Regions from separate parts of the Scandinavium lactucae genome, predicted to be linked through region 1. Evidence: predicted binding sites of a transcription regulator. Region 1 holds the regulator's gene; each other region holds the start of a gene.
What was found. The regulator PurR, encoded in region 1, represses purine synthesis genes. The targets are predictions, from matches to a motif close to CANGCAAACGTTTGCNTG.

Region 1 (7,394 bases):
TCAGCAGCGGGGTGGCAATCAGCGTGGAGACCACCAGGCTTGCAAGGAAGCACAGGCCGAGCTGTAAGGTGTTTTGCAGTGCGGCTGCACGTCCGGTCGCCTGTGGGAACGGACGTAACGCCTGAGCCACCACGATAGGGTAAATCGCGCCGTTGGCCATCGCCATCAGGCAGAACGGGATCAGCAGGGCGGTCAGAGAACTGCCTGCGGTCAGGCCTACCGCAAAGGTCCCCGCCACGCTCACCGCGAAGGCCAGTAACAGCCACGGCAGCATCTGCTGACCGTTCCATTTCTGCAATGCGCCACGACAGCCGTAGCCACCGACCAGGAAGGCGATGGTTTGCGGCACGTAGCTCAGGCCAATCACCGTTGGGCCATAACCCATAGCGCTAAGAATGAACGGTGAACCGGTCAGCCATGCAAAGAAGCTGGCAGAGCAGGCGGCATAAATCAGCACGTTGCCACGATAATCGCGAGAGCGCAGCAGGGTCATAAAGGTCAGCGCTTTCTCTGTTTTATGCGGCACGTTCTGCGTCGGCTTTTTCAGTCGCAGCGCCGGGACCATCAGCACCAGGGTAATGGCAAACAGAGTGGCGAAAATCATCTGCCATTCGAAGTGATGCAAGATCCAGCTTCCGAGTAGCGGAGCCAGCGCAGGGGAAAGCCCGACCAGCGGCATCACCGTCGCGAAAATGCGGTTAGTGCGCTCTGGCGGATAATAATCGGTCACCATTGCCTGCCAGGTAACGGCGGCGGCACACACGCCGAAGGCCTGAATAAAGCGCAGCACCAGCAGCGTAGTGGCATCACGCACCCACAGCATGCCAATACAGCCAATGGCAAAAATGGCCAGGCCGATCAGCAGAATAGGTTTCCGACCATATCGGTCGGATAACGGTCCCCACAGCAGCTGAGCAAACGCAAACCCGGCCAGGAACAGGCTCAGGCTGGCGCTAACCGCTGCCGCCGGGGTCTGTAAATCATTCTGAATTACCGCAAACGCGGGCAAATACATGTCGGTCGCCAGAAAACCGAGCACGCTTAGGCCCGCTAGCCAGCATAAAAATCCTTTACCAGGAATATTGTTCATTCTATTTCTCGTCGCAGGTGTACATGGCAGCAGAGTGTAGGGAGTGCAACTTCGCTTGTGAAACGCTAATATTTGTCTGGTGGAATCAAATTTTTTGCAGGCAGCCTATGTGGTCAGAATATTCGCTTGAAGTCGTGGACGCCGTGGCGCGTAACGGCAGCTTTACCTCCGCCGCGCAGGAGTTGCACCGTGTGCCTTCTGCGGTCAGCTATACCGTTCGTCAGCTGGAGGAGTGGCTGGCGGTTCCGTTGTTTGAACGACGGCATCGCGACGTCGAATTAACGCCCGCCGGGGCGTGGTTTTTGAAGGAGGGACGGTCTGTTATCAAAAAAATGCAGATCACCCGTCAGCAGTGCCAGCAAATTGCCAATGGCTGGCGCGGTAGTCTGGCGATTGCGGTGGATAACATCGTCCGTCCGGAGCGCACCCGGCAAATGATTGTCGATTTTTATCGCCACTTTCAGGATGTCGAACTGTGTGTGTTCCAGGAAGTATTTAACGGCGTGTGGGATGCGTTATCTGACGGCCGTGTCGAATTGGCGATTGGTGCCACGCAGGCCATTCCGGTCGGAGGACGTTACGCGTTTCGCGATATGGGAATGCTGAGCTGGAACTGTGTGGTCTCCAGCCGACATCCGCTGGCGCAAATGCGCGGTCCGCTGAGTGATGACGTGTTGCGCAACTGGCCATCATTGGTGCGCGAAGACACCTCGCGCTCATTGCCAAAACGCATCACCTGGCTGCTGGATAACCAGAAACGGATTGTCGTGCCGGACTGGGAGTCGTCCGCGACCTGTTTGTCTGCCGGTTTATGCGCCGGAATGGTGCCTACGCACTTTGCCCGACCGTATATCGACAGCGGGGAGTGGGTGGCGCTGGAGCTGGAAAATCCGTTCCCGGATGCAGCGTGTTGTCTGACCTGGCAACAAAATGACATGTCACCGGCGTTAAGCTGGCTGCTGGACTATCTGGGGGACAGTGAAACGTTGAATAAAGAGTGGTTGCAGGAGCCGGAATAACCGGCCCCTGAGAGGTGATTAGCGGCGATAGTCGCGGAACGGACCGTCAGCTACCGAGCGGCGTTCGATCAGGCGTGGATGCACCTCAATCGACTGCGACTCTTCACGCTTGTTGACGATCCTGTCGAGCAGCATGTCAAAAGCGGCTTCGCCCAGCGAATCTTTCGGTTGGTGAATGGTGGTCAGCGCCGGGGTAAAGAAACGGGCGTTGCGCACATTATCGTAACCGATCACTGAAATATCTTGCGGCACGCGTAAACCCATCTCGTCAGCGGCACACAGGGCACCCATCGCCATGATGTCGCCGCCGCAGAAGACGGCGGTAGGGCGCGGCTGTTGCGCAAGGATCTGCTGCATTGCGCGATAACCGGATTCCGGTTCGAAGTCGCCCTGCACGATCCAGTTTTCAGGCACGTTAATCTGCGCTTCTTCCATCGCTTTCATAAAGCCCGCCAGACGACCCGCTCCGGTGTTACGCTCCATTGGGCCTGGGATCGCTCCGATTTCACGGTGACCACGTTCGACCAGATAACGTCCGGCCAAATAGCCGCCCTGGAAAGCATTATCAATCACGGAGTCGGTAAAATCGGCTTTCGATTCGCCCCAGTCCATCACCACCATCGGGATGTGGCGATACTCTTCCAGCATGTCGAGCACCGCCTGCGGGTACTCCGAACACATCACCAGCAGACCATCGACGCGCTTTTGCGCCATCATCGACAGATACGCCTGCTGCTTTTCGAGGTTGTTCCAGGCGTTCCCCAGAATCAGGGTATAGCCTTTTTCGAAGCAGCTTTTTTCAACGGCTTCAATGATCTCGGCAAAGTAGGCTGCTTCGCTGCTGGTCGCCAGCAGGCCAATAGTCTTGGTGTGATTGACCTTCAGGCTGCGCGCCACGGCGCTTGGCGAGTAGTGCAGTTCTTTGATGGCTGCCCATACCGCGTTGCGGGTATCTTCCGCCACGAAGCGAGTCTTGTTAATTACATGTGATACAGTTGTAGTGGAAACGTTTGCGCGTTTCGCTACATCTTTAATTGTTGCCATTCGTTCTCACTCCAGACCCTTTCCTTACGCCTGATTATCGACACGAAAACGTTTGCCTTTACACACCCTGGATACAATTCATTTGAATTGCGGTACGCCGGGAAACGACACAGAACGACGGGAGGGGGTCAATGGCTGCTACGCTTTTAAATTAGCGTGGAATTTTGTCTGATTCTTACGGAAAGGGAAAGAGAAAAATCGTTATGCGCCGAAAACCTGCGAGATTTTTGCGTATGATTGTGCAAAAATGAGCAGGCTCACTTTTGTTGTGGGGATTAAAAGGAGAAAAATTGATGAGTACCGACCTGAAGTTCTCTTTAATGACGACCGTAATTGCTCTGGCCCTGATCGTGGCCGCCGGGCTGACCGCCGTACTGCACTGATTTACCCGGAGGGAGAAATCTCTTCCTCCTTCTCATTTCCCTTCTGATTGTTATCAATTTCGCAAAAAACTTTTGCCATTTTGTTTACTTCTGTTTTTTTGTGATTGATGTCATGCTTTTGACTTCTGTTTTTGCACCATCCCCCTTCCCGGCGGATGGCTGACTGGAGTCGTACCATGAAAATCAATTTTCCCCTGCTGGCCTTAGCGATAGGGGCGTTTGCCATCGGCACCACGGAGTTTTCGCCGATGGGCCTGCTGCCGGTGATTGCCAAAGGCGTCGATGTCTCTATTCCCGTGGCGGGAATGTTGATCAGTGCTTATGCCATTGGGGTGATGGCCGGGGCACCGCTGATGACGCTGCTGCTCTCTCATCGCGCACGGCGTAATGCGCTTATTTTCCTGATGGCGATTTTCACTCTTGGTAATGTGCTCTCGGCTATCGCGCCGGATTACACCACGCTGCTGCTGTCACGCATTATTACCAGCTTAAACCACGGGGCATTCTTTGGGCTTGGCTCGGTGGTGGCCGCCAGCGTTGTGCCGAAACACAAACAGGCTAGCGCCGTGGCGACCATGTTTATGGGGTTGACTATCGCCAACATCGGCGGGGTTCCGGCGGCAACCTGGCTCGGTGAAACCATCGGCTGGCGGATGTCGTTCCTCGCAACGGCTGGTCTGGGCCTGGTGGCGATGCTCAGTCTGTGGTTCTCTCTGCCAAAAGGGAGCAGTGGTGAACGCCCGAATGTGAAACAGGAACTGTCGGTGCTGATGCGTCCACAGGTGCTGACGGCCCTGTTGACCACCGTGCTCGGTGCAGGCGCGATGTTCACCCTGTACACCTACATTTCGCCCGTGTTGCATAGCCTGACGTCGGCATCCCCGCAGTTTATTACCGCGATGCTGGTATTGATTGGGGTGGGTTTCTCGCTCGGTAACTATCTGGGCGGCAAGTTTGCCGACCGTTCGGTGACCGGCACGCTGAAAGGCTTCCTGCTGCTACTGATTGTTATCATGGTGTCGATTCCATGGCTGGCGCAGAGTGAAATTGGTGCGGCCGTGAGTATGGTTATCTGGGGTGCCGCGACCTTCGCGGTGGTGCCTCCGCTGCAAATGCGCGTCATGCGCGTGGCCCATGAAGCGCCAGGCCTGTCGTCATCGGTGAATATCGGGGCGTTCAATCTGGGGAATGCGCTGGGCGCGGCGGCGGGCGGGGCGGTAATTTCCGGCGGCCTCGGCTACAGCTTTGTGCCGGTGATGGGCGCGATTATTGCCGGTATTGCCCTGTTGGTGGTGCTGTTTAGTGGTCGTCGTCAGCCGGAAGAAGCGTTTTCAAGCCATTAAGAATATGCCCGGCGGGAGAGGTCTATCCGCCGGGCCAGAAATTATGCTGCCAGATTCTTAGCAACAAATTCCCAGTTTACCAGCGCCCAGAAATGCTCGAGGTAGTTCGGGCGGGCGTTACGGTAGTCGATGTAATACGCATGTTCCCATACGTCTACGGTCAGTAATGGTTTCGCATCCGTGGTCAGCGGGGTACCCGCGTTAGACGTGGACACGATAGCCAGTTTGCCGTCCGCTTTCTTCACAAGCCAGGTCCAGCCTGCGCCGAAGTTTTTAACCGCCGCATCGGTGAACTGCGCTTTGAATTCGGCAAAGCTACCAAAACTTGCGTTAATGGCGGCCGCGACCTCGCCGGTTGGTTCGCCACCGGCGTTCGGTGCCAGGCAGTGCCAGTAGAAGGTGTGGTTCCATACCTGAGCGGCGTTGTTGAACACGCCCGCTTCGGACGTGCGCACGATTTCTTCTAAGGTTTTGCCTTCAAAAGCGGTGCCTTTGATCAGATTGTTGAGATTGGTGACGTAGGTCTGATGATGCTTGCCGTAATGGTATTCCAGCGTTTCAGCGGAAATGTGTGGTGCCAGGGCGTCTTTTGCATACGGTAATGCAGGTAATTCGAATGACATTGCTTATTCTCCCTATTGTTATTAATACCCAATAGCCATGTATTGAGTAGGGATAGGGTAGCAAATTAAAAGATGTGGCTAAAGAGGAACTTACCCAGCCGCTTTCACGGCAGGGTGAGGGGTTAGCGAATCGTTTTCGACGTCATCACGCGGCGTGCACCGACATAATGGTTTGCCCAGTAATCTTCGCTCAGGGAGGTAATCTGGATATCGCGACCAGAGCGAGGTGACTGGATGAATTTTCCATTCCCGACATATACCCCAACATGATCGGCAGTGCCGCGGCCACGGGTGCGGAAGAACACCAGATCGCCACTTTGCAACTCGCCACGGTCAACGGAACGGGCATCGCGCAGATGGTACATTTCATTCGCGGTGCGCGGAATACGGAATTTCACGAGGTCTTTATAGGCGTAATAAACCAGACCGCTGCAGTCGAAACCGGTACGTGGCGACGAGCCACCCCACCGGTAAGGTTTGCCAATCTGGCCCATCAATTTATTCATCGCCGTTTTTTGTGCTTTCTGCACGCGGGCTTTGTGCGCATCCGCAATGGTCAGCGGCTTCACTTCTTCATTAACGCATTTCTTTTTATGGCCTTTACGCGCGCTGCATCTCTGCACCATTTTTGCCGAGGCGGTTTTTAATGCGGGGCTACGGGTTTTTCGAGAAGAGGCGGTTTTGCTGACGGTGGAAGTGGTTTTACTTTTTGCGGCCGTTTTCTGCTTAACGGTGCTGGTTTTCTTTTTCGCGGTGGTTTTGCTTTTGCTGCTGGTGGTTTTCTTTTTGCGGTCTGATTTGGCCTGGTGCGATTTCTGAGAAGCAGAAGACCGCGCCTGTTCAGACGCATGAGACAAAGGGGTCATCGACAGCGATGTAAACAGTAAAGCGCAGAGCGTGATCGAGAATTTATTTATTCGCGCCACTGAGCATTCCTCTGTTAGGCAGGCAAACACTCATGCCTGGGTATGATTGACAAAACGAATCGATTCTAATGCATAAAAACACTTATTGTTAATATACTTTTTGTATCTGATGCACTGTTTCGTTAGCGACTGCAAAAAAATGCGTCAATGTTGACATAAGATGCTCGGAAAATGCTCAAGCTATGGGCGGCGTGGCCGATAAAGGCATATTTTTAAGGCAACTTCACCGCGCCAGAGGTAAAATGTATTTGCGTGAACAAAATGTTATTTTCTGACAGCAGTCGTTGGCGTTACACTGATTGACTACAGTCATAAAAAGAAGTTTAAGGAAGCAAGACATGAGCACCACTCTTGAGAAAATCCAAAGCCAAATCGCTGAAAACCCAATCCTTCTGTATATGAAGGGTTCTCCGAAGCTGCCAAGCTGTGGTTTTTCCGCTCAGGCGGTTCAGGCACTGTCTGCCTGTGGCGAGCGCTTTGCCTACGTCGATATCCTGCAGAACCCGGACATTCGCGCCGAGCTGCCGAAATACGCTAACTGGCCAACCTTCCCGCAGCTGTGGGTTGATGGCGAACTGGTTGGCGGCTGTGACATCCTGATTGAGATGTACCAGCGCGGTGAACTGCAGACGCTTATCAAAGAGACGGCGGCTAAGCATAAAGACGACGAGCAGCCTGCTGAGTAAGTCTTTGTCTGGCAATAAAAAAGCGACCAATGGTCGCTTTTTTTTATTCTGCGTTTTCTGGCATCGGCAACGGCCAGCCGCCGAGACGCTTCCAGCGGTTGACGATTTCGCAGAACAGCTGTGCGGTTTGTTCCGTGTCATACAGGGCAGAGTGCGCGAGGTTACCATCGAATGCCATCCCCGCTGCGAGGCAGGCTTTCGACAGCACGGTTTGGCCTAATGCCAGGCCGCTTAATGCCGCAGTATCGAAGGTGACGAACGGATGGAATGGGTTACGCTT
Region 2 (7,394 bases), on a different contig from region 1:
AAGCCAATCTTCATCAACTTCCAACTGAAGTTTTGCGCCACCAGACCCGACGCACCAATCCCGGTCACCACAATGCGGCGCGCGCTGCGCAGCAGGCCGATGCTTTCCCTCAGCTTATCTTCGGTATTCACATCGAGCGAGGCGTGCATCGCCGACACGTTGTCCTTAATGAGCTTCTCGCCCACCAGGCGCAGCGGATCGTCGCCACGGATCTGATTATGTACCGGCACCGACTGCGGATGAGGATTGCTGGCCAGCGCCTCGCTCAGTGCCAGTTTAAGCGCCGGAAATCCCTTGAATCCTAGCTTCTGGGCGAACTTCACCACGCTGGACTGGCTAACGCCCGCCAGGCTCGCTAACTGTTGAGAGCTGAGGTGACGTGCCTCGTCTGGCTGGTTCAGGATAAAATCCGCCAGTTTTTTGTCACTTTGCGCGAGACCAGAGTAGCGCTGACGGATGCGAATCAAACAGTTCATGGGTTCTCCAGAGGGCTATTTCGTGGCCGTCTGTCAGAAATTTGTCTTTGATTATAGGGGATTGTGAAGCAAGCACTTACGCAAGTGTAGGAAAATGTGCTGCATTCTTAGCCGATTCATCATTCTAATCAAAAGGATACGCTGTCTGCATCCTAAGGGAAAGGCGCAATCAGTATCGTTTTTGGAAATGTGAGGTTATGGCTGTTAGGCTTGTTAACAGGAATGACTCATACGCGCTCACCTTTGAAGGAGAACAGTTTGGTAAGTAATTCGCGTCGGGTAGTGTTTTTTGACCTGGATGGCACGCTGCATCAGCAGGATATGTTTGGCAGCTTTTTACGCTATCTGTTGCGCCACAATCCGCTCAACGCGCTGTTGGTGCTTCCGCTCTTGCCGGTGATTGGCATAGCACTGCTGGTGAAAGGCCGGGCGGCGCGTTGGCCGATGAGCCTGCTGCTGTGGGCCGCAACCTTTGGGCACAGTGAAGTACGGCTCAAGGCCATCGAAGCGCAGTTCGTGCAGTGGTTCCGTGGACACGTGACCGCTTTCCCGGTGGTGCACCAGCGCCTCACGGAATATCTGACCAGCTCCGATGCTGACGTCTGGCTGATCACCGGTTCGCCAAAATCGCTGGTGGAGCAGGTGTACGTCGACACGCTATGGTTGCCGCGCGTGAATCTCATTGCCAGCATGACCGAGCGCCGATATGGCGGCTGGGTGTTGACGCTGCGTTGTCTGGGTCATGAAAAAGTGGCGCAGCTGGAGAAAAAAATTGGCACCCCGCTGCGGCTGTTCAGCGGCTACAGCGACAGCAATCAGGACAACCCGCTGCTCTATTTCTGCCAGCACCGGTGGCGGGTGACGCCGAGCGGTGAACTGCAACAGCTAGAATAAAGCCCGCCCCGCTGTGTATAATGCGCCCCGCTTTTTCTACCGGAGTAGCCGCTGTGTCTGACAATGAATTGAACCACGAACACTGGATGCGTCACGCGCTTACTCTCGCCCAGCGAGCCTGGGATGAAGGGGAAGTGCCGGTCGGCGCGGTGCTGGTTCATCAGAATCAGGTCATTGGCGAAGGCTGGAACCGACCGATTGGGCGTCATGATCCGACCGCCCATGCTGAAATTATGGCCCTGCGTCAGGGCGGGCTGGTATTGCAGAACTACCGTTTAATCGACACCACGCTGTATGTCACCCTTGAGCCGTGCGTTATGTGCGCCGGGGCGATGGTGCATAGCCGGATTGGCCAGCTGGTGTTTGGTGCGCGGGATGCGAAAACGGGGGCGGCCGGCTCACTGATTGACGTCCTGCATCATCCGGGCATGAATCACAGGGTAGAGATTACCGAAGGCGTGCTCGCGGAAAGCTGCTCGTCGATGCTAAGCGATTTCTTCCGGCATCGCCGTGAGCAGAAAAAGGCCCTCAAGCGTGCCGCCCAGCCTCAGTGACGCAGAATATCCACCAGCGTATTCGGGTGTTTCACTTCAATTTGACCGCTGCGCTCGGTGTGCAGCGAGATAAACGGCAGCACGCCGAGGCTGGTATGATTTAACTCGCCCGGCCTGACCGCAGGGTAATCCTGTGCATACTCCCGCTCCAGCGCCTCTTTCTTTTCTTTCTCCAGCAGATACCCCACCAGGCTTATCTGATACTTACGGATGTTTTCCACATAGGCGTAGGCTTCATGCCCGCGCGCGTAACCGTAGGTCAGGCGCGTGTAGTAGGGTTTCTGACTGAGCAGCGGCAGACGCTGCTTTACGTCTGCCCAGCTGTCCGGGTTGCCTTTCTGCTTGGCGGTTAACGCCCGGGCGTCGAGCATATGCGCATAGCCCATGTTGTATGCCGCCAGCGCAAACCAGATTTTTTCTTCTTTCGGCACCGTATCCGGCACCTTATCCATCATATCCTGCAGATAGCGCATCCCGCCGCTGACGCTCTGTTCGGCGTCGGTCCGGTCGGTAAGGCCAAGGCTTTGGGCGGTATTTTTGGTCAGCATCATCATGCCACGCACTCCCGTGGGCGAGGTTGCCAGCGGATCCCAGTGCGATTCCTGCCACGCTATCGCCGCCAGCAGACGCCAGTCAATCTCACTGGCGTATTTCTGGAACAGCGGCTGCAGGTCGGGCAGCAGGTTATCCACCGCGCGCAGGAAGGTTCGGGTATCGAAATAATCGAAATCGTCACCGTGGCCGAGATACTTCTCTTCCAGTCGCGCCAGGGTGCCGTCTTCATTAATGTCATTGAAGAAATCGAGCATCGCTGCGGGGAGGGTGTTATCGCTGTCCTTCAGGCTGAACCAGGTCACCGGCTGTTCATCGGTAATATCCAGCGCCACCGCCAGCTCCGGATGTACGCGCTGGAACAGGCTGATCGCCACCGAGTCGGCAATGGTGTAATCGAGCTTGCCGTCGATAACGTCTTCCATCAGCTCCACGCTGCCGCGCTTATCGTCGACGGTCCAGTTCAGGTCCGGGTACTTTGTTGCTTTCAGCGCCTGCAGGTCGTTAATCGCCACGTGCCCCGGCGCAATGGTCAGCTGTTGGGCGGTGAGGTTATCCAGCGAGCGCGGGCGGAGGCTCCCTTTGCGGTACACCAACTGCTGAGAAACCGAATAGTAGGCCGGTCCGGCCTGATAGCTTTTGACGCGTTCGCTGTTGTAGACCAGCCCGGCGGCCAGCATATCGGCGCGACCATTATCGAGGTCATCAAACAACTGGCTGATGTTCTGACGAACGGTGACTTTCAGCTTAACACCGAGATAATTGGCGAACTGCTGAGCCAGTTCGTAGTCGAGTCCGTAATCTTTTTCATGGATGTTGGCGAACGTCAGGGGAGAGACCACGGTACTGACGCGCAGCTCACCGCGCGCCTGAATGGCGGCGATGCGGTTCTCTGGTTTACTGAACCAGGGAACAGAAGGCCATAGCGCCGCTGCCAGTAGCAGGGTGACAATGCCGATAAACAGATAATTAATCTTTAATTTTTTCAATTAGTTAATTCTCTGTGATGAGAGCGATCTCAGGCAATAGTTACCATGTTAAAGTTTAGGGGCACTACAGAATGAGCGGCATTTTGCTTAAACAAGCGACAGTTGGCAACCTATTCATGCGATTGGCCGCATCGGTTGGTAAAACGCAGCGACGATTTTATTTTGACGCAAACGGTTACGTCGCTGCTCTGGATCCTCTATAATGACGCCCGTTTTCCGCCATTGCGCACACTGAAACCCAGAAGACGAGAGACTTATGATGGAAATTCTGCGTGGTTCGCCTGCACTGTCTGCATTTCGTATTACCAAACTGCTGGCACGCTTTCAGGCAGCCAACCTTCCGGTCAGCAACATCTATGCCGAGTACGTGCACTTCGCGAGTCTGAACGCGTCGCTTTCAGACGAGGAACATGCCCGACTGGCTCGCTTGCTGGAGTATGGCCCCAGCCTCAGCAGCCATACCCCCGCCGGAAAATTACTGCTCGTCACCCCCCGTCCTGGCACCATCTCCCCCTGGTCTTCAAAAGCAACTGATATCGCCCACAACTGCGGCCTGGCCCAGATTGAACGCCTCGAGCGCGGCGTAGCGTATTACGTTGAAGCCTCCACCCTGACCGATGCTCAATGGAGCCTGGTCTCGGCAGAGCTGCACGACCGTATGATGGAAACCGTCTTTGGTGCGCTACCGGATGCGGAAAACCTGTTTGCCCATCATCAACCGACCCCGGTTGCCAGCGTCGATCTGCTGGGACAAGGGCGTCAGGCGCTGGTGGAGGCCAATCAGCGTCTCGGCCTGGCGCTGGCGGAAGATGAAATCGATTATCTGCACGAGGCGTTCACTAAGCTCAACCGCAACCCGAACGACATCGAGCTGTATATGTTCGCGCAGGCGAACTCTGAACACTGCCGTCATAAGATCTTCAACGCCGACTGGGTGATTGATGGCCAACAGCAGCCGAAGTCGCTGTTCAAGATGATCAAGAACACCTTCGAGAAAAACCCTGAACACGTGCTGTCTGCCTATAAAGACAACGCCGCGGTGATGGAAGGCTCGGAAGTGGGGCGCTTCTATGCCTCCCATGACGGCAAGCGCTACGACTTCCACCAGGAAGCGGCGCATATTCTGATGAAGGTCGAAACGCATAACCACCCGACCGCCATCTCTCCGTGGCCGGGTGCAGCCACCGGTTCCGGCGGCGAAATCCGTGATGAAGGCGCTACCGGGCGCGGCGCGAAGCCGAAAGCCGGGCTGGTGGGCTTCTCCGTTTCCAACCTGCGCATACCTGGCTTTGAACAGCCGTGGGAAGAAGATTTCGGTAAACCGGATCGCATCGTCACCGCACTGGATATCATGACCGACGGCCCACTGGGCGGGGCGGCGTTCAACAACGAATTTGGTCGCCCGGCGCTGAATGGCTACTTCCGTACCTACGAAGAGAAAGTGAACAGCCATAACGGCGAAGAGCTGCGTGGCTACCACAAGCCGATCATGCTGGCGGGTGGGATCGGCAACATTCGCGCCGATCATGTGCAGAAAGGCGAGATCAATGTCGGTGCGAAGCTGATTGTCCTCGGCGGCCCGGCGATGAATATCGGTCTCGGCGGTGGGGCGGCCTCCTCGATGGCGTCCGGCCAGTCTGATGCCGATCTGGATTTTGCCTCGGTTCAGCGCGACAACCCGGAAATGGAACGTCGCTGTCAGGAAGTGATCGACCGTTGCTGGCAGCTTGGCGACGCCAACCCGATCCTGTTCATCCATGACGTGGGCGCAGGTGGGTTATCCAACGCCATGCCGGAGCTGGTGAGTGACGGCGGACGCGGGGGGCGCTTCAACCTGCGCGATATCCTCAGCGATGAACCGGGCATGAGCCCGCTGGAAATCTGGTGTAACGAATCTCAGGAGCGCTATGTGCTCGCCGTGGCCGCTGAACAACTGCCGCTGTTTGACGAGCTGTGCCGTCGTGAACGCGCCCCGTACGCGGTGATTGGTGACGCGACCGAAGAGATGCATCTGAGCCTGAGCGACACCCATTTCGACAACCAGCCTATTGACCTGCCGCTGGATGTTCTGCTCGGCAAAACGCCGAAGATGACCCGGGATGTCGCCACGCTGAACGCCACTGGTGATGCGCTGGACCGGCAGAATATCACCATCGCCGAGGCGGTGAATCGCGTACTGCATCTGCCCACGGTGGCAGAGAAAACCTTCCTGGTGACCATCGGTGACCGGACGGTAACCGGCATGGTCGCCCGCGATCAGATGGTCGGCCCGTGGCAGATCCCGGTGGCTAACTGCGCGGTCACCACCGCCAGCCTCGACAGCTACTATGGCGAAGCGATGGCGATTGGCGAACGTGCGCCGGTTGCGCTGCTGGACTTCGCGGCGTCAGCCCGTCTGGCGGTCGGTGAAGCGCTGACCAATATCGTTGGCACCCAGGTCGGCGACCTTAAACGTATCAAGCTGTCGGCAAACTGGATGGCCGCGGCAGGGCACCCGGGTGAAGACGCGGGCCTGTACGCGGCGGTGAAAGCCATCGGGGAAGAGCTTTGTCCGGCGCTGGGTCTGACCATTCCGGTTGGGAAAGACTCAATGTCGATGAAAACCCGCTGGCAGGAAGGCAGTGAGCAGCGCGAAATGACCTCCCCGCTGTCTCTGGTGATCTCGGCCTTTGCCCGAGTGGAAGACGTGCGTCGCACCGTCACCCCACAGCTTTCGACCGAAGACAACGCCTTGCTGTTAATTGACCTTGGTAAAGGCCACAACGCGCTGGGTGCCACGGCGCTGGCGCAGGTTTACCGCCAGCTCGGGGATAAAACCGCAGACGTGCGCAGCGTTGAACAGTTGAAAGGCTTCTGGGATGCGATGCAGGTGCTGGTGGCTGAGCGCAAACTGTTGGCCTGGCATGACCGCTCCGACGGTGGCCTGCTGGTGACTTTGGCTGAGATGGCTTTCACCGGCCACTGCGGCGTGGAAGTGGACATCGCTGCGCTGGGAGAAGACAAACTCGCCGCGCTGTTTAACGAAGAGCTGGGCGGCGTGATTCAGATTCGCGCCCAGGACCGCGAGATAGTTGAGAGCATTTTCGCCACCCATGGTCTGAACGACTGCGTGCATTTCCTCGGCAAAGCCACCGAGGGCGATCGCTTTGTCATCACCGCTGGCAGTCATTCGGTATACAGCGAAAGCCGTACCACGCTGCGTATGTGGTGGGCAGAAACAACCTGGCAGATGCAGCGACTGCGCGATAACCCGGAGTGTGCCGATCAGGAACACGACGCCAAGCGCAACGACAACGATCCGGGCCTCAACGTAAAACTCACCTTCGACATTAACGACGATGTTGCCGCGCCGTATATTGCCAAAGGTGCCCGCCCGAAAGTGGCGGTGCTGCGTGAGCAGGGTGTGAACTCCCACGTCGAAATGGCCGCGGCGTTCCACCGTGCGGGCTTCGATGCTATCGACGTCCACATGAGCGACCTGCTTGCCGGTCGTACCGGGCTAAACGATTTCCAGGCGCTGGTAGCCTGCGGTGGCTTCTCATACGGCGACGTGTTGGGCGCGGGCGAGGGCTGGGCGAAATCGATTCTGTTCAACGAACGCGTTCGCGATGAGTTTGAAACCTTCTTCCATCGTCCACAGACCCTGGCGCTGGGGGTATGTAACGGCTGTCAGATGATGTCCAATCTGCGTGACCTGATCCCAGGCAGCAGCCTGTGGCCACGCTTCGTGCGCAACCATTCTGACCGTTTTGAAGCGCGTTTCAGCCTGGTGGAAGTCACACAGAGTCCGTCGCTGCTGTTGCAGGGGATGGTCGGGTCGCAGATGCCAATCGCGGTATCCCACGGCGAAGGCCGGGTGGAAGTCCGTGACGGCGCGCATCTGGCGCAGCTTGAAAGCAAAGGGCTGGTGGCGCTGCGCTTCGTTGACC
Region 3 (7,394 bases), 720 kb from region 1:
TTCCCGCCAGCCGCGCATATCGGTAATGTCGATCAAGCCACCGTCGGTGACCGCCTGGACCCATTCACGTTGGCTCCCCGCCCGGCGATGCATACTGGTAGTGATCTGCATCTGCGGCAGGCTGAAATGGTGCTCGGCATAGAACATTTCACCCTGATCGGTGGTTTGCAACAGCCCGCCGCTCAACTGAGGCGTGCCGCCAGCCAGCCACAGCGCGGTATCCACCACATGCAGATAATCGTCGAGCAGCGTAAAACGCAGATCGTTCGGCCCGACGCTGTCAGCCCGATGTTTATCCATCCGCAACGACGCGCCTTCGCTCAGGTTGGCTTTCAGTTCGCGGTACAGCGGCGCAAAGCGGCGGTTAAACCCGACCATCAGGGTCAGTTTTTTCTTCTCAGCCAGTTCAATCAAACGCACAGCATCGCAGAGTTTGTCCGCCAGGGGTTTATCCACACAGACGTGAACGCCTAAATTCAGCAGCTCGCTCACCACCGCGTAATGGGTGGCGGTGGCACTGTGGACAAATACCGCATCGCACTGCGAGGCCAGATGCGCCAGCGAATCCGCCAGCGGGATCCGGTAGGCTTCACAAATACGCAGGGCTTTTTCACGCCCCGGTGACCACGCAGCCTGAAAGGTCCAGTCGCTGGCGGCGCTTATTACCGGCAGCCACGCTTTTTGCGCGATGCCCCCGAGCCCGACGACGCCAATCCGAAGTTTCGCCATCACGCTTAATCTCCCAGGTGAGCCAGTAAGGAATCGAGACGCTGCTTAAGCTCTTCCACTTCGCCTTCCAGCGCCTCCACGCGCGCAACGAGATCGTCAGAGACCGGTGTGGCTGCAGGCGTAGCGGCGACAGCTGAGGTATCGACTTCTCCGCAGAACAGATGCATATAGCGATGTTCACGCTTGCCCGGCTCGCGCGCCAGACGCACCACAAACGGGCCGTCTTCGCGCTCGGCCAGTTTTTCCAGCGCGGTTTCGACTTCCGCCGTGTCAGCAAATTCATGCATACGTTGACCGCGGCTACGCAGTTCGCCGGGGGTTTGTGCCCCACGCAGCAGCAGGGTCGTCACCAGCGCCACCTCACCTGCGGTCAGCTTCAGGTCGCCAAATTCAGAGTTACAGAAGCGCTGTTCATATTTGGTCACCCGATTACCGAAGCCGCTCACGGTGCGCAGATAATGACGTTTAACCAGTTGGTCGAGGAGATCCTGGACTTCACTTTCGCCGAGCGACATCACCGGCTCGCGGTTGCTCTTCTGATTACAGGCCAGGGTCACCGCGTTCACCGACAGCGGATATTGCTCCGGGGTGGTCACCTGTTTTTCCAGCAGACAGCCAATCACTCGCGCTTCGAGCGCCGTTAACTGATACTTCATGGTTTCTCCTTAGCGACCCGCCGTCCACTCACGGGTGGTGAGCGCGGTCAGAACATGGTCCCGCCACTGCCCGTCAATCAGCAGATAGTCTTTGGCGTACCCTTCTTTTTCAAATCCGAGTTTTGCGAGCAGCGCGCCGCTGCGCTGGTTATGCGGCATATAGTTGGCCATGATCCGGTGAATATGCTGCGTGCGCTGCATATAACGAATGGCGGAGGTCAGCGCTTCATACATCAGTCCCTGCCCCTGCCATTTCTCACCGATGGAATAGCCGAGATAGCAGGCGTGGAACGAGCCGCGCACTACGTTGGAGAAGTTGGCAATGCCGATGATTTCTTTCTCTTCGGGGTCAAGCAGTGCGAAGTAAAACGCCGAACCCTGCTTGTGAAATTCGTTAATCATCGACAAACGCGCCTGCCAGCCTGAGGGATAGCAATGGCTGTCGTCGCGCACCGGCTCCCAGGGTTTCAAATACAGTTTATTTTCCGCGTAATAATCGGCAAGCCGCCAGGCGTCCCGGTCATGAACCAGACGCACCACCAGTCGGTCTGTTGTTAAGCGCACTTTCGGCACGTTACTGCGATAGCCAAACATCTTCCCCCACTCCTTATAAGCGCCATTATCTTCACTATACCTGCCCTCTGGCACCTTGTGAAAACAGCGACATACGTTTTTCTGCGTCACTTCTGTTTTTCGATAAATAAACTCTATCAAAATAGTCTTTTGATAAAAAAATATTGTTGCACAGATGCCCGGAAAATCGCCGTTCAGACGGTAGAATGTCGGTTCTCACCGTTTCATTCCCCTGGAGGGGAAATGCCATCGCGCATCTCACAGGCTCGCAGCCTGGGCAAATATTTCCTGCTCGTCGACAACATGCTGGTTGTGCTCGGCTTCTTTGTCGTCTTTCCGTTGATTTCGATTCGCTTTGTCGACCAGATGGGATGGGCGGCACTGATGGTCGGGATCGCCCTCGGGCTACGCCAACTCGTCCAGCAAGGCTTGGGTATTTTTGGCGGCGCAATTGCTGACCGTTTTGGCGCAAAACCGATGATCGTCACTGGAATGCTGATGCGGGCGGCGGGTTTCGCCACTATGGCTATCGCCCATGAACCCTGGATGCTTTGGCTCTCCTGTGTGTTGTCGGGGCTCGGTGGCACCCTGTTTGACCCGCCGCGTGCCGCGTTGGTGGTCAAATTAGTCAGGCCGAATCAGCGCGGGCGATTTTTTTCGCTGCTGATGATGCAGGACAGCGCAGGGGCGGTGATCGGTGCCCTACTCGGCAGCTGGCTGTTGCAATATGATTTCCGCCTGGTGTGTAGCGTGGGCGCGGTACTGTTTATTCTCTGTGCCGCGTTCAACGCCTGGTATCTCCCGGCGTGGAAGCTCTCGACAGTCAAAACGCCGGTGCGCGAAGGCCTGTCGCGGGTGCTAAGTGACAAACGTTTTGTCACCTACGTGCTGACCCTCACCGGGTACTACATGCTGGCGGTGCAGGTAATGCTGATGCTGCCGATCATGGTCAACGATATCGCGGGCACGCCTGCGGCGGTGAAATGGATGTACGCCATCGAAGCCACGTTGTCGTTATCGCTGCTCTACCCTCTCGCTCGCTGGAGCGAGAAACGCTTTCGTCTCGAGCATCGGTTAATGGCCGGGCTGCTGATCATGACCGTGGCGATGCTACCGATTGGGCTTTCAGCCAATCTTCAACAGCTGTTCACCCTGATTAGCGTGTTCTATATCGGCTCTATTATTGCCGAACCGGCGCGTGAAACCCTGAGCGCCCAGTTGGCAGATCCACGGGCGCGTGGCAGCTATATGGGCTTCAGCCGTTTGGGATTAGCCTTTGGTGGTGCCCTCGGTTATGCCGGGGGTGGCTGGCTGTTTGACGCAGGAAAAGTCATTAACCAGCCCGAGCTGCCGTGGGCGATGCTCGGCGTCATTGGTTTCATCACCTTCCTGGCGCTGTGGTGGCAATTCAGTACCAAACGCGCCACCACCGGGATGGTTGAACCCGGGGCCTGATGTTAATAGTAGTAACAATTCAGCGGATTCTGCTGGTGCGCATTAGGCTGACAGGGCATGCTTCTTTGTGTCAGGATGAGACAAAGACGTCATGTTGAGGAACCCCATGAAAAAGTTGTTGATGGTCGCCGCGCTGATTGTGAGCGGCCTGGTGGTAGGCTGTAATCAGTTAACGCAGTACACCGTGAGTGAGAAAGAGATTAACCAGGCCCTGCAAAAGCGGAACAATTTCTCCAAAGATATTGGCCTGCCGGGCGTGGCGGATGCACATATTGTGCTGACTAACCTCTCCAGCGCCATTGGTCGTGAAGAACCGAACAAAATCACGCTGAACGGCGTAGCGAATCTGGATATGACTTCGTTATTCGGCAATCAGAAAGCGACCATTAACCTGAAACTGAAAGCGCTGCCGGTATTCAACAAAGATAAAGGGGCGATTTTCCTACAGGAAATGGAAGTGGTGGATGCCAAAGTCCAGCCAGAGAAAATGCAGTCGGTGGTGCAAACCATGATGCCCTATCTGAACCAGTCGCTGCGCAGCTACTTCAACACACAACCTGCCTACGTTCTGCGTGAAGACGCCAGCGAAGGGGAGGCTCTGGCGAAGAAATATGCTAAAGGGATTGAGGTTAAGCCTGGCGAAATCATCATCCCGCTGACCAATTAATCACACTGCTGTAGACACGGGCACTTCGGTGCCCGTTTTTTTTCACGGAAAGGAGTGCAAAGGAAAACGATTCCGTTTAACCTTAGCTCCCGGCAAAAATAGCCTTCTCAACCAGCCGGAGCCTTCCATGACAGCACAATCCCAGCGCCTGAAAATCCGCCGTCCCGACGACTGGCATATCCATCTGCGTGATGGCGATATGCTCAAAACCGTCGTGCCCTATACCAGTGAAGTGTATGGCCGGGCGATTGTGATGCCAAACCTGGTGCCGCCTATTACGACCGTTGACGCGGCTCTCAGCTACCGTCAGCGCATTCTTGACGCCGTTCCAGCGGGTCACGACTTTACCCCGCTGATGACCTGCTATTTAACCGACACGCTCGACCCGAACGAGCTTGAGCGCGGGTATAACGAAGGTGTGTTCACCGCCGCCAAACTGTATCCGGCTAATGCCACCACTAACTCCAGCCACGGCGTGACCAGCGTTGATGCCATTATGCCAGTGCTGGAACGGATGCAGAAACTGGGGATGCCGCTGCTGGTTCACGGCGAAGTGACCCACGCGGATATTGACATTTTCGACCGGGAAGCGCGATTCATTGAAACGGTGATGGAGCCGATGCGCCAGCGTCTGCCAGCATTGAAAGTGGTGTTCGAACATATCACCACCAAAGATGCCGCCGATTACGTCCGCGACGGAAACGAACTGCTGGCCGCGACCATCACGCCACAACACCTGATGTTTAACCGTAACCATATGCTGGTCGGCGGCGTGCGCCCTCACCTGTACTGCCTGCCGATTTTGAAACGCAACGTTCACCAGCAGGCGCTGCGTGAACTGGTCGCCAGCGGCTTTGAGCGCGCGTTCCTCGGCACAGACTCCGCACCGCATGCCCGCCATCGCAAAGAAGCCAGCTGCGGCTGTGCAGGCTGCTTTAACGCCCCGACGGCGCTGGGCAGCTATGCGACCGTGTTCGAAGAGATGAACGCTCTTCAGCACTTTGAGGCATTCTGCTCGCTGAACGGCCCGCGTTTCTATGGCCTGCCGGTGAATGAAAGCTTTATAGAACTGGAGCGAACTGAAAGCCAGGTGGTCGAAAGTATCGCCCTGACCGATGACTCACTGATCCCGTTCCTGGCGGGTGAAACCGTGCGCTGGCGCGTCAAAGGCTAAATAAGTGTTCGTCCCCTGTTGTAAATTGCGCAAAGTAACTGTATAAATATCCAGTATATTCAACAGGGGGCACATTATGCGTATTGAAGTGACCATTGCCAAAACGACTGTCCTACCCGCTGGCGCTATTGATGCGCTAACTACCGAGCTTTCTCGCCGTATTCACGACCAGTTTCCTGACCAGAACGGCCAGGTCAGCGTGCGCTATGCCGCAGGCAATAATCTTTCCGTTCTTGGCGGTGCCAAAGAAGACAAAGACCGCATCAGTGAAATCCTTCAGGAAACCTGGGAAAGCGCGGACGACTGGTTTAACCCTGCATAAAGCAGGTCATCAGATTAAAAAACGCTCCATCATTATGTAATCTTTTGCCGGGTCGCCCCGGCTTTTTTATTCCTTTTCTGCGCCTTTTTTACTCCTTTTCTTATTGCATCGTTATTCGGTTAAAAAATAACGAACTAAATGCCGTTTTATTGTTCAAAAAAACGGATAAGGAGAAAAAAGAGGTTGCGGTTGACCTAAAAATTCGAATATTTTCTTAGTTGTTGATATAATTAGTTTGCTTCAGAAAACACGCATTGAACCTCGAACCAGTGTCTTTTAACACGTTAATAAGGGGTTATGATGGAAAAGAATAATGAAGTCATCCAGACCCATCCCCTCATCGGATGGGACATCAGTACCGTAGACAGCTACGACGCTCTGATGCTGCGCCTGCACTACCAGAACCCCACACAATCGAGTCAGCACGAAGCAGAAATCGGTCAAACGCTATGGCTAACGACCGATGTCGCCCGCCAATTTATTTCTATTTTAGAAGCGGGCATCGCCAAAATTGAATCTGGCGATTACCAGGAAAACGAGTATCGAAGGCATTAGCGCTTAATGCTGAAAATTCACGCAACAGGCACCCATCGGGTGCCTTATTATTTTGGCTTGTCAGACAGAATCAGATTAATTACCCTGCTAATAAAGAAGATGCCCAGGACATACGCATGAACTATGACTTAATTATTATCGGCAGCGGGTCTGTCGGCGCTGCCGCCGGTTATTATGCCTCCCGCGCCGGGCTTTCAGTCCTGATGACCGATGCGCACTTGCCCCCGCACGCCGAAGGCAGCCATCACGGTGATACCCGCCTGATTCGCCATGCCTATGGTGAAGGCGAAAAATATGTCCCAATGGTACTACGCGCACAAACGCTGTGGGATGAACTGGCCCAGCTCAGTGGGGAAGAGATCTTCGAGCAAACCGGAGTAATTAATCTTGGCCCGGCCCATTCATCCTTCCTGGCGAACGTCGCCCAAAGCGCGGAACAGTTCGGCCTCAACGTTGAAAAACTCGATGCCCAGGCGTTGATGGCCCGCTGGCCTGAAATTCGCGTCCCGGACGACTACATCGGCCTCTTCGAACCGGCTTCGGGCGTGTTGCGCAGCGAACGCGCGGTCAAAGCGTGGGTTGAACTGGCCCGCGAAGCCGGTTGCGCGCAGTTGTTTAATTGCCCGGTAAACGCCGTGCATCACCATGCCGAAGGCGTGACCATCGACACCGCCGATGGCAGCTATTCAGGCAAACGTCTGCTGGTCAGCGCCGGAACCTGGGTAACGAAACTGCTGCCGGAACTGCCGGTGCAGCCGGTACGTAAAGTCTTCGCCTGGTTCCAGGCTGACGGACGCTACAGCCGCAAAAATAACTTCCCGGCGTTTACCAGCGAAATGCCCAACGGCGACCAATATTATGGTTTCCCGGCAGAAGAGAATGAGCTGAAGCTTGGCAAGCATAACGGGGGGCAGATTATTGATTCGCCTGAACAGCGCAAACCGTTTGGGGCAGTCGCCACCGACGGCTCCGAAGCGTTCAACTTCCTGCGCAATGTGTTGCCCGGGGTCGGGGGCTGCTTGTACGGCGCGGCCTGTACCTATGACAACTCACCTGACGAAGACTTTATCATCGATACCCTGCCCGGCCATGACACTACGCTGGTGATTTCCGGTCTGAGCGGACACGGCTTCAAGTTCACCTCGGTGCTGGGAGAGATTGCCGCTGACTTTGCCCAGGGCAAAACGCCTGCTTTCGATCTGTCGCCGTTCAGACTGGCGCGTTTCGGGAACTAAGCGCTTAAAAAAGCCCGGTGGCGCTACG
Region 4 (7,394 bases), 850 kb from region 1:
CATCGGCGACGTGGTCTTTGATGTGGTCAAACCTTGCAGCCGCTGCATCTTTACCACTGTCAGCCCGGAGCGCGGACAAAAACACCCGGCTGGTGAACCGCTGGCTACCTTACAACAATTCCGTACTGCCCAGGATAACGGCGACGTCGATTTTGGTCAGAACCTGATTGCCCGCAACAGCGGCGTGGTTCGCGTCGGCGATGAAGTGGAAATTCTCTCCACCGGCCCGGGCAAAGTCTATGGGGCTGGCGCAACGGAAGAGATGCTGGAGGTTGAGACCGCGCAGGACGCGGTGGTTGATATTGACTGGCAGGGCAAGGTGTTCAAAGGAAACAATCAGCAGGTATTACTGGAACAGCTGGAACAACAAGGGATTCGCGTACCTTATTCCTGTCGGGCCGGTATTTGCGGAAGTTGCAGGATTACGTTGGTTGAGGGAGAGGTGAGCCCGATGAAGCAAAGCGCAGTGGCAGACGATGGTACTATCCTGTCCTGCAGCTGCGTTCCGAAAACCGCGCTGCGACTGGCGCGTTAAACGGCCTGACCGTAGCGCATCGTTGCCGATATTGGCTGCGGCTGGAGGCGGTCATTCATCACTTTAATCGCATCACCTAACTGCATGGTACGACCGGCCAGCGTCAGACCCGGTTGTGCCAGCAAACAGAGCGCCGCATTATCGCCCGGCTCGACCACCAGCAAATTTACGCGTTCACCACTGTCGCTCAACCATACCGCGGCCGCATCGCCCGTTACCGGCTGCCAGCTATCGCCATGCGCGACAAAGTGCCAGCTTTTAGGCATCTGCGGTTTCAGGAAACGAATGGCCACCAGCGCGTTAAGAATGAGTTCGGCGCGATGTTCTTTGGTTAATTCAAGGTCACGGCATTTTTCTTCAAAAGAGAAATAGAGGGCGGCGTCATCAACACAAAAGCCTGTAGAATCAAAGGCATCGGGTGTCAGCATGCGGCGGGCAAAACGAGAACGAAACAACATACCATTGGCTAAATCGAGCATCATACGATCGTGCTCTTCATCAAAATACCAACGCCAGTTATCGTCAGGTTTAATTCGCATTTCTGTTCCCCGCTCTCTTAAGCATCCGATGCCCGAAACTCATATTCCCGTTTCGTTAATTTGTCTGAATTAAGAAAAGACCATAAAGTTTAAATTAGCAACACTTGTGGAATATAAAACAACCAGGGCAGGAAATAAAGCCCTGGTTGTAAACTGTGCAGGAAAGATTAGAGATGGGTAACGATTTCTTTTATCAGCGGCGGGCCTTTAAAAATAAACCCGGAATAGATCTGTACCAATGATGCACCGGCAGCCATCTTCTCACGTGCGGCGATCACCGAATCGATACCGCCCACGCCAATAATAGGTAAGCGTCCCTTTAATTCGGCAGACAGCAGGCGAATAATTTCGGTACTTTTTAACTGTAATGGACGACCGCTTAAACCGCCGCTTTCATCACAGTGTTTCATTCCCTGGACGAGAGAACGATCGAGTGTCGTATTGGTGGCAATAACACCATCAATATTATGGCGAAGCAAACTATCAGCCACCTGGATCAATTCTTCGAGCGAAAGATCGGGTGCGATCTTAACCGCCACCGGGACATATTTATGGTGGATCGATTGCAGCTCATTTTGCTTATTCTTAATCGCCGACAGCAAATCATCCAGCGCTTCACCATATTGTAAGGTGCGCAGGCCGGGGGTATTTGGCGATGAAATATTAATCGCAATGTAACCGGCGTAGGCATAGACTTTTTCCATACAAATCAGATAGTCATCTTTGCCCTGTTCGACCGGTGTGTCTTTATTTTTGCCGATATTAATTCCGAGTACGCCATCGAAATGCGCTTTTTTAACGTTCTCAACCAGGTTATCGACACCCAGGTTATTAAAGCCCATACGGTTGATCAAACCCTCGGCATCGACCAGACGGAAGATCCTCGGTTTGTCATTTCCCGGTTGAGGGCGTGGCGTTACGGTGCCGACTTCGACGGATCCGAAACCCATCGCCCCGAGGGCATCAATACACTCTCCGTTCTTATCGAGTCCTGCGGCTAAACCCAGCGGGTTTTTGAACGTCAGCCCCATGCAGGTTACCGGTTTTTCAGGCACTTTCTGGCGCACCAGCGCTTCGAGTGGCGTACCGGTGACACGGCGTAATTGTTGAAAAGTAAATTCATGAGCGCGCTCAGGATCGAGCTGGAAAAGGGCTTTACGAACGAAGGGGTAGTACATGAACTCTCCTGGATTCCCGGTAGCAAACCGGGGGCGTATTATGTTCTATCCGTCGCCGAAAGGGAATTGACCTGTCGCAAAAAATACCCTTTTAGACGCAATCGTTTACTTACATGCGTTTTTTGGTAATCCACTGCCAGAAAAATCATTTAGCGAACGCGCCTGCCTCTGACACACTCCTGTTAAATGTTATCAATGTTAGATAAAAGCAAACATTTAGTTGTAAGGAGAGGTTATGCGTGTCATTACGTTAGCGGGCAGCCCGCGTTTTCCTTCACGATCCAGCGCATTACTGGAATATGCCAGAGAAACGCTATCCCGGGTCGACGTCGAGGTTTGCCACTGGCATCTGCAAAACTTCGAGCCGGAAGACCTGCTCTACGCCCGCTTTGATAGCCCTGCCCTGCTCACACTCATAGAACAACTGGCGCAGGCCGATGGCTTAATCGTTGCTACCCCGGTTTATAAAGCGTCATTTTCTGGCGCATTGAAGACCTTGCTCGATCTGTTACCGGAACGCGCGCTGGAAGGCAAAGTGGTGTTACCGCTGGCTACCGGCGGCACCGTGGCCCATATGCTGGCGGTGGATTACGCGCTCAAACCGGTGCTCAGTGCGTTGAAGGCACAAGAGATCCTGCACGGCGTATTCGCCGACGACAGCCAGGTGCAGGATTACCAACATAAGCCGCAGTTCAGCCCAAATCTGGAAAAACGCCTCGACAGCGCGCTGGAAACCTTCTGGCAAGCGCTGCATCGCCGTGATATTCGCGTCCCGGCTTTTCATCTTAAGCAAGGAGTCGCCCATGTTTAATTTGTTCCGTCCCCGCATTCGCACCTTAGCCCTGACCGGTTTGTTAACGCTCTCCGCCTGGAGTCAGGCTGCTGAACCGGCCCCCGATGCCCTGCGGATTGGCTATCAGAAAGGCAGCGTCAGTATGGTACTGGCCAAAAGCCATCAGTTGCTGGAAAAGCGCTACCCGAACACCAAAATTTCGTGGATTGAATTTCCCGCCGGGCCGCAAATGCTTGAGGCCCTGAACGTGGGTAGCATCGACCTGGGCAGCACTGGCGATATTCCACCCATTTTTGCCCAGGCCGCCGGGGCGGACCTGGTGTATGTCGGGGCTGAACCACCAAAACCGAAAGCAGAAGTGATCCTCGTCCCGGAGAACAGCCCGATCAAAACCGTGGCCGATCTGAAAGGACACAAGGTTGCGTTCCAGAAAGGTTCGAGTTCGCACAACCTCTTATTACGTGCGCTACAGCAGGCGGGCCTCAAATTTACCGACATCCAGCCAACGTTCCTGACACCTGCCGACGCCCGCGCGGCCTTCCAGCAGGGTGATGTCGATGCCTGGGCCATCTGGGATCCGTATTATTCCGCTGCGTTATTGCAGGGCGGCGTGCGGGTATTAACCGATGGCAGCGAACTGAAACAAACCGGCTCGTTCTATCTGGCATCCCGCCCCTACGCCGAGAAAAACGGCAGCTTTATTGAGGGCGTGCTGAACACCTTCAGCCAAGCCGATGCATTGACCATTAGCCAGCGTCAGCAAAGTACCGAACTGCTCGCCAGAACCATGGGTCTGCCGGAAGCGGTGATTGCCAGCTACTTAAGCCATCGCCCAACGACGGTAATCGGCCCGGTCAGTGATGAAACCGCCCGTCGTCAGCAGCAAACCGCCGATCTGTTTTATGAGAATCGCCTGGTGCCGAAAAAAGTCGATATCAAAAGCCGCATCTGGCAACCCACGACACAACCTTCTACACAAGAACAAGGAGCAAAATCATGAGCCTGAATATGTTCTGGTTTTTACCGACTCACGGTGATGGTCACTATCTTGGCAGCGAGGAGAATGCCCGCCCGGTCGATCATGGCTATCTCCAGCAGATTGCCCAAACCGCGGACAGACTCGGTTTTACCGGGGTACTGATCCCCACCGGGCGCTCCTGTGAAGATGCATGGCTGGTGGCCGCGTCAATGATCCCGGTCACCCAGCGGCTGAAATTTCTGGTGGCGCTGCGCCCGAGCGTGATTTCACCGACCGTTGCCGCTCGCCAGGCTGCAACGCTGGATCGATTATCGAATGGTCGGGCGCTGTTTAACCTGGTGACCGGCAGCGATCCGCAGGAACTCGCCGCGGACGGGGTGTTCCTCGATCACACTGAACGTTATGAAGCTTCGGCGGAATTTACCCACATCTGGCGGCGCTTGCTGGAAGGTGAAACCGTTGATTTTGACGGCAAGTATCAGAAAGTGCGCGGGGCAAAACTGCTGTTCCCGCCGATTCAGCAGCCGCGACCGCCGCTTTACTTTGGCGGTTCATCAGAGGTCGCGCAGGAGCTGGCGGCTGAGCAGGTTGATTTGTATCTGACCTGGGGCGAGCCGCCGGAACAGGTGAAAGAGAAAATTGCCCAGGTTCGCGAGAAGGCCGCCAAATACGGACGCAAGGTGCGGTTCGGTATTCGCCTACACGTGATTGTTCGGGAAACCACGGCGGAAGCATGGGAGGCTGCCAACCGGCTGATATCCCGTCTGGATGACGACACCATCGCCAAAGCCCAGGCGGCCTTTACCCGAACGGATTCGGTCGGACAGCAGCGAATGGCGGCCCTGCACGGCGGTCAGCGCGACAAACTGGAGGTAAGCCCAAACCTGTGGGCGGGTGTCGGTCTGGTACGCGGGGGGGCCGGAACCGCACTCGTCGGCGACGGGCCTACCGTCGCGGCACGTATTAATGAATATGCGGCTCTGGGTATCGACAGCTTTGTGCTGTCCGGTTATCCGCACCTCGAAGAAGCTTACAGAGTCGGTGAGCTGCTGTTCCCGCACTTAGATGTCGCCATCCCGGAAATCCCGCAGCCGCAGTCTTTACCGGTGCAGGGCGAAGCGGTAGCAAACGAATTCCTGCCGCGTAAAGTCGCACAAAGTTAAGGAGCGTTTTATGCCCACGCCTGCAAAAAGATGGCTGCTCCGCGTTGCCCCCTGGCTGTTGCCGATCGGCATCGTGATTGTCTGGCAAATCGCCTCCGTCACCGGCTGGCTCTCAAGTCGCATTCTGCCCTCGCCGGAAGGCGTGATTGAAGCGTTCTGGTCGCTGTCGGCCAGCGGCGAACTGTGGCAACACCTGGCCATCAGCTCATGGCGCGCGCTGGTCGGTTTCTCCATCGGCGGCTCGATTGGCCTGGTGTTAGGTCTGATTAGCGGGTTATCACGCTGGGGCGAACGCCTACTGGATACCTCGATTCAGATGCTGCGTAACGTGCCGCATCTGGCGCTGATCCCGTTGGTGATTCTGTGGTTCGGCATTGATGAGAGCGCCAAAATTTTTCTGGTCGCGCTCGGCACCCTGTTCCCGATTTACATCAATACCTGGCATGGGATACGCAACATTGATCAGGGTCTGGTGGAGATGGCCCGCAGCTATGGACTCTCCGGCTTTGCATTGTTCTGGCATGTGATCCTGCCCGGTGCCTTGCCCTCGATTATGGTTGGCGTGCGCTTTGCGCTGGGTCTGATGTGGCTGACACTGATTGTCGCGGAAACCATCTCTGCTAATTCCGGGATTGGTTATCTGGCGATGAACGCCCGTGAGTTCCTGCAAACCGATGTGGTAGTGGTCGCCATCATTCTCTACGCACTGCTGGGCAAACTGGCCGACGTCAGCGCCCAGTTCCTGGAACGCGTCTGGCTGCGCTGGAACCCAGCTTATTATGTGAAGGAGGCAAGCGTATGAATACGGCACGTCTGAACCCGGGTATTCCGCTGCTGCTGAACGGTATCGGCAAGCGTTACGGGAATAATACGGTACTCAACGCACTGGATTTGCATATACCGGCCGGGCAGTTTGTGGCAGTAGTGGGCCGGAGCGGCGGCGGGAAAAGTACGCTGTTACGTCTGCTGGCCGGGCTGGAAAAACCCAATGCCGGTGAACTACTGGCCGGAAACGGCCCGCTCGCGGCCAGTCAGCAGGAAACGCGGATGATGTTTCAGGATGCACGCCTTCTGCCGTGGAAAAGCGTGATTGATAATGTTGGCCTTGGGCTGAAAGGTAACTGGCGAGAGGCGGCGCAGGAAGCGCTGGCGGCGGTAGGGCTTGAAAGTCGTGCGCAAGAGTGGCCAGCGGCGTTATCCGGCGGGCAGAAACAGCGTGTGGCACTGGCCCGGGCGCTGATACATCGCCCCGGTTTATTGTTGCTGGATGAACCTCTTGGCGCGCTGGACGCCCTTACCCGCCTTGAAATGCAGGACTTGATCGAGTCCTTGTGGCAAACCCAGGGGTTTACGGTGCTGCTGGTTACGCACGATGTGAGTGAAGCGGTGGCCATGGCTGACCGGGTGTTGCTGATCGAAGAAGGCAAAATCGGTCTGGATTTAACCGTAGATATCCCGCGCCCACGGCGAAAAGGATCCTTGCGCCTGGCGGAACTGGAAGCAGAGGTGTTGAATCGGGTGATGAAACGCGGCGTATCGGAAACGCTGACGGAACCCCGCGTGCGACATGGCTAAAATAACGCCCGGGGATCCGGGCGTTATTATTTAGGCTAACGCTTTGGTGATTTTCTCGAACAGATCGCCGGACAGATTTTCCAGCCCTTTCAACTGTTCCAGCGCCGCACGCATTTTTTCCTGACGCGCCGCATCGTAACGTTTCAGGCGAATCAGCGGCTCAATCAGACGCGAAGCCACCTGCGGGTTACGGCTGTTCAGCTCGGTCAACATCTCGGCGAGGAACTGATAGCCGCTGCCGTCTTCCGCATGGAACGCCGCCGGGTTACTCATTGCAAAGGCCCCAATCAGCGAGCGGATACGGTTCGGATTGCTCAAGGTGAACGAACGGTGTTTCAGCAGACCGCGTACCGTTTCCAGTACGTTTTCCGCTGGGCTGGTGGACTGCAAAATAAACCACTTGTCCATCACCAGGCCGTCGTGATGCCATTTGTCGTCATACTCCTGCATCAGCGCGTCACGGCACGGTAGCTGCGCCGCCACCGCGGCGGCCAGCGCGGCCAGCACATCGGTCATGTTGTCGGCGTGGTGATACTGATGGCTCACCAGTTTATCGGCCAGCTCAGCGTCACCGTAAGCCAGATAGCGCAGGCAGGTATTTCGCAGCGTACGCTTGCCGATGTCGGCGTGCT

Region 2: the regulator PurR is predicted to act here: its motif matches at 3,630-3,647, upstream of purL (phosphoribosylformylglycinamidine synthase).
Region 3: the regulator PurR is predicted to act here: its motif matches at 4,140-4,157, upstream of pyrC (dihydroorotase).
Region 4: the regulator PurR is predicted to act here: its motif matches at 2,347-2,364, upstream of pyrD (quinone-dependent dihydroorotate dehydrogenase).

What each region holds. Positions count from the first base shown of each region.
Region 1 covers NZ_JAWXRD010000040.1:4,195-11,588, forward strand. The annotation lists gene punC (purine nucleoside transporter PunC) at 1-1,090, opposite strand, end outside; gene punR (DNA-binding transcriptional activator PunR) at 1,198-2,109, shown strand; gene purR (HTH-type transcriptional repressor PurR) at 2,128-3,153, opposite strand; gene cydH (cytochrome bd-I oxidase subunit CydH) at 3,447-3,536, shown strand; gene SIK69_RS17680 (MFS transporter) at 3,713-4,879, shown strand; gene sodB (superoxide dismutase [Fe]) at 4,921-5,502, opposite strand; gene SIK69_RS17690 (C40 family peptidase) at 5,625-6,428, opposite strand; gene SIK69_RS17695 (Grx4 family monothiol glutaredoxin) at 6,767-7,114, shown strand; gene rnt (ribonuclease T) at 7,158-7,394, opposite strand, start outside.
Region 2 covers NZ_JAWXRD010000004.1:29,760-37,153, forward strand. The annotation lists gene SIK69_RS05400 (MurR/RpiR family transcriptional regulator) at 1-476, opposite strand, end outside; gene yfhb (phosphatidylglycerophosphatase C) at 699-1,370, shown strand; gene tadA (tRNA adenosine(34) deaminase TadA) at 1,391-1,924, shown strand; gene mltF (membrane-bound lytic murein transglycosylase MltF) at 1,918-3,465, opposite strand; gene purL (phosphoribosylformylglycinamidine synthase) at 3,722-7,394, shown strand, end outside.
Region 3 covers NZ_JAWXRD010000040.1:719,909-727,302, forward strand. The annotation lists gene SIK69_RS21180 (Gfo/Idh/MocA family protein) at 1-729, opposite strand, end outside; gene SIK69_RS21185 (YceH family protein) at 735-1,385, opposite strand; gene rimJ (ribosomal protein S5-alanine N-acetyltransferase) at 1,395-1,979, opposite strand; gene mdtH (multidrug efflux MFS transporter MdtH) at 2,202-3,413, shown strand; gene SIK69_RS21200 (lipoprotein) at 3,520-4,080, shown strand; gene pyrC (dihydroorotase) at 4,208-5,254, shown strand; gene dinI (DNA damage-inducible protein I) at 5,331-5,576, shown strand; gene bssS (biofilm formation regulator BssS) at 5,877-6,131, shown strand; gene solA (N-methyl-L-tryptophan oxidase) at 6,248-7,366, shown strand.
Region 4 covers NZ_JAWXRD010000040.1:850,567-857,960, forward strand. The annotation lists gene SIK69_RS21855 (YcbX family protein) at 1-535, shown strand, start outside; gene zapC (cell division protein ZapC) at 532-1,074, opposite strand; gene pyrD (quinone-dependent dihydroorotate dehydrogenase) at 1,242-2,252, opposite strand; gene ssuE (NADPH-dependent FMN reductase) at 2,488-3,063, shown strand; gene SIK69_RS21875 (sulfonate ABC transporter substrate-binding protein) at 3,056-4,045, shown strand; gene ssuD (FMNH2-dependent alkanesulfonate monooxygenase) at 4,042-5,187, shown strand; gene ssuC (aliphatic sulfonate ABC transporter permease SsuC) at 5,198-5,989, shown strand; gene ssuB (aliphatic sulfonates ABC transporter ATP-binding protein) at 5,986-6,762, shown strand; gene pepN (aminopeptidase N) at 6,793-7,394, opposite strand, start outside.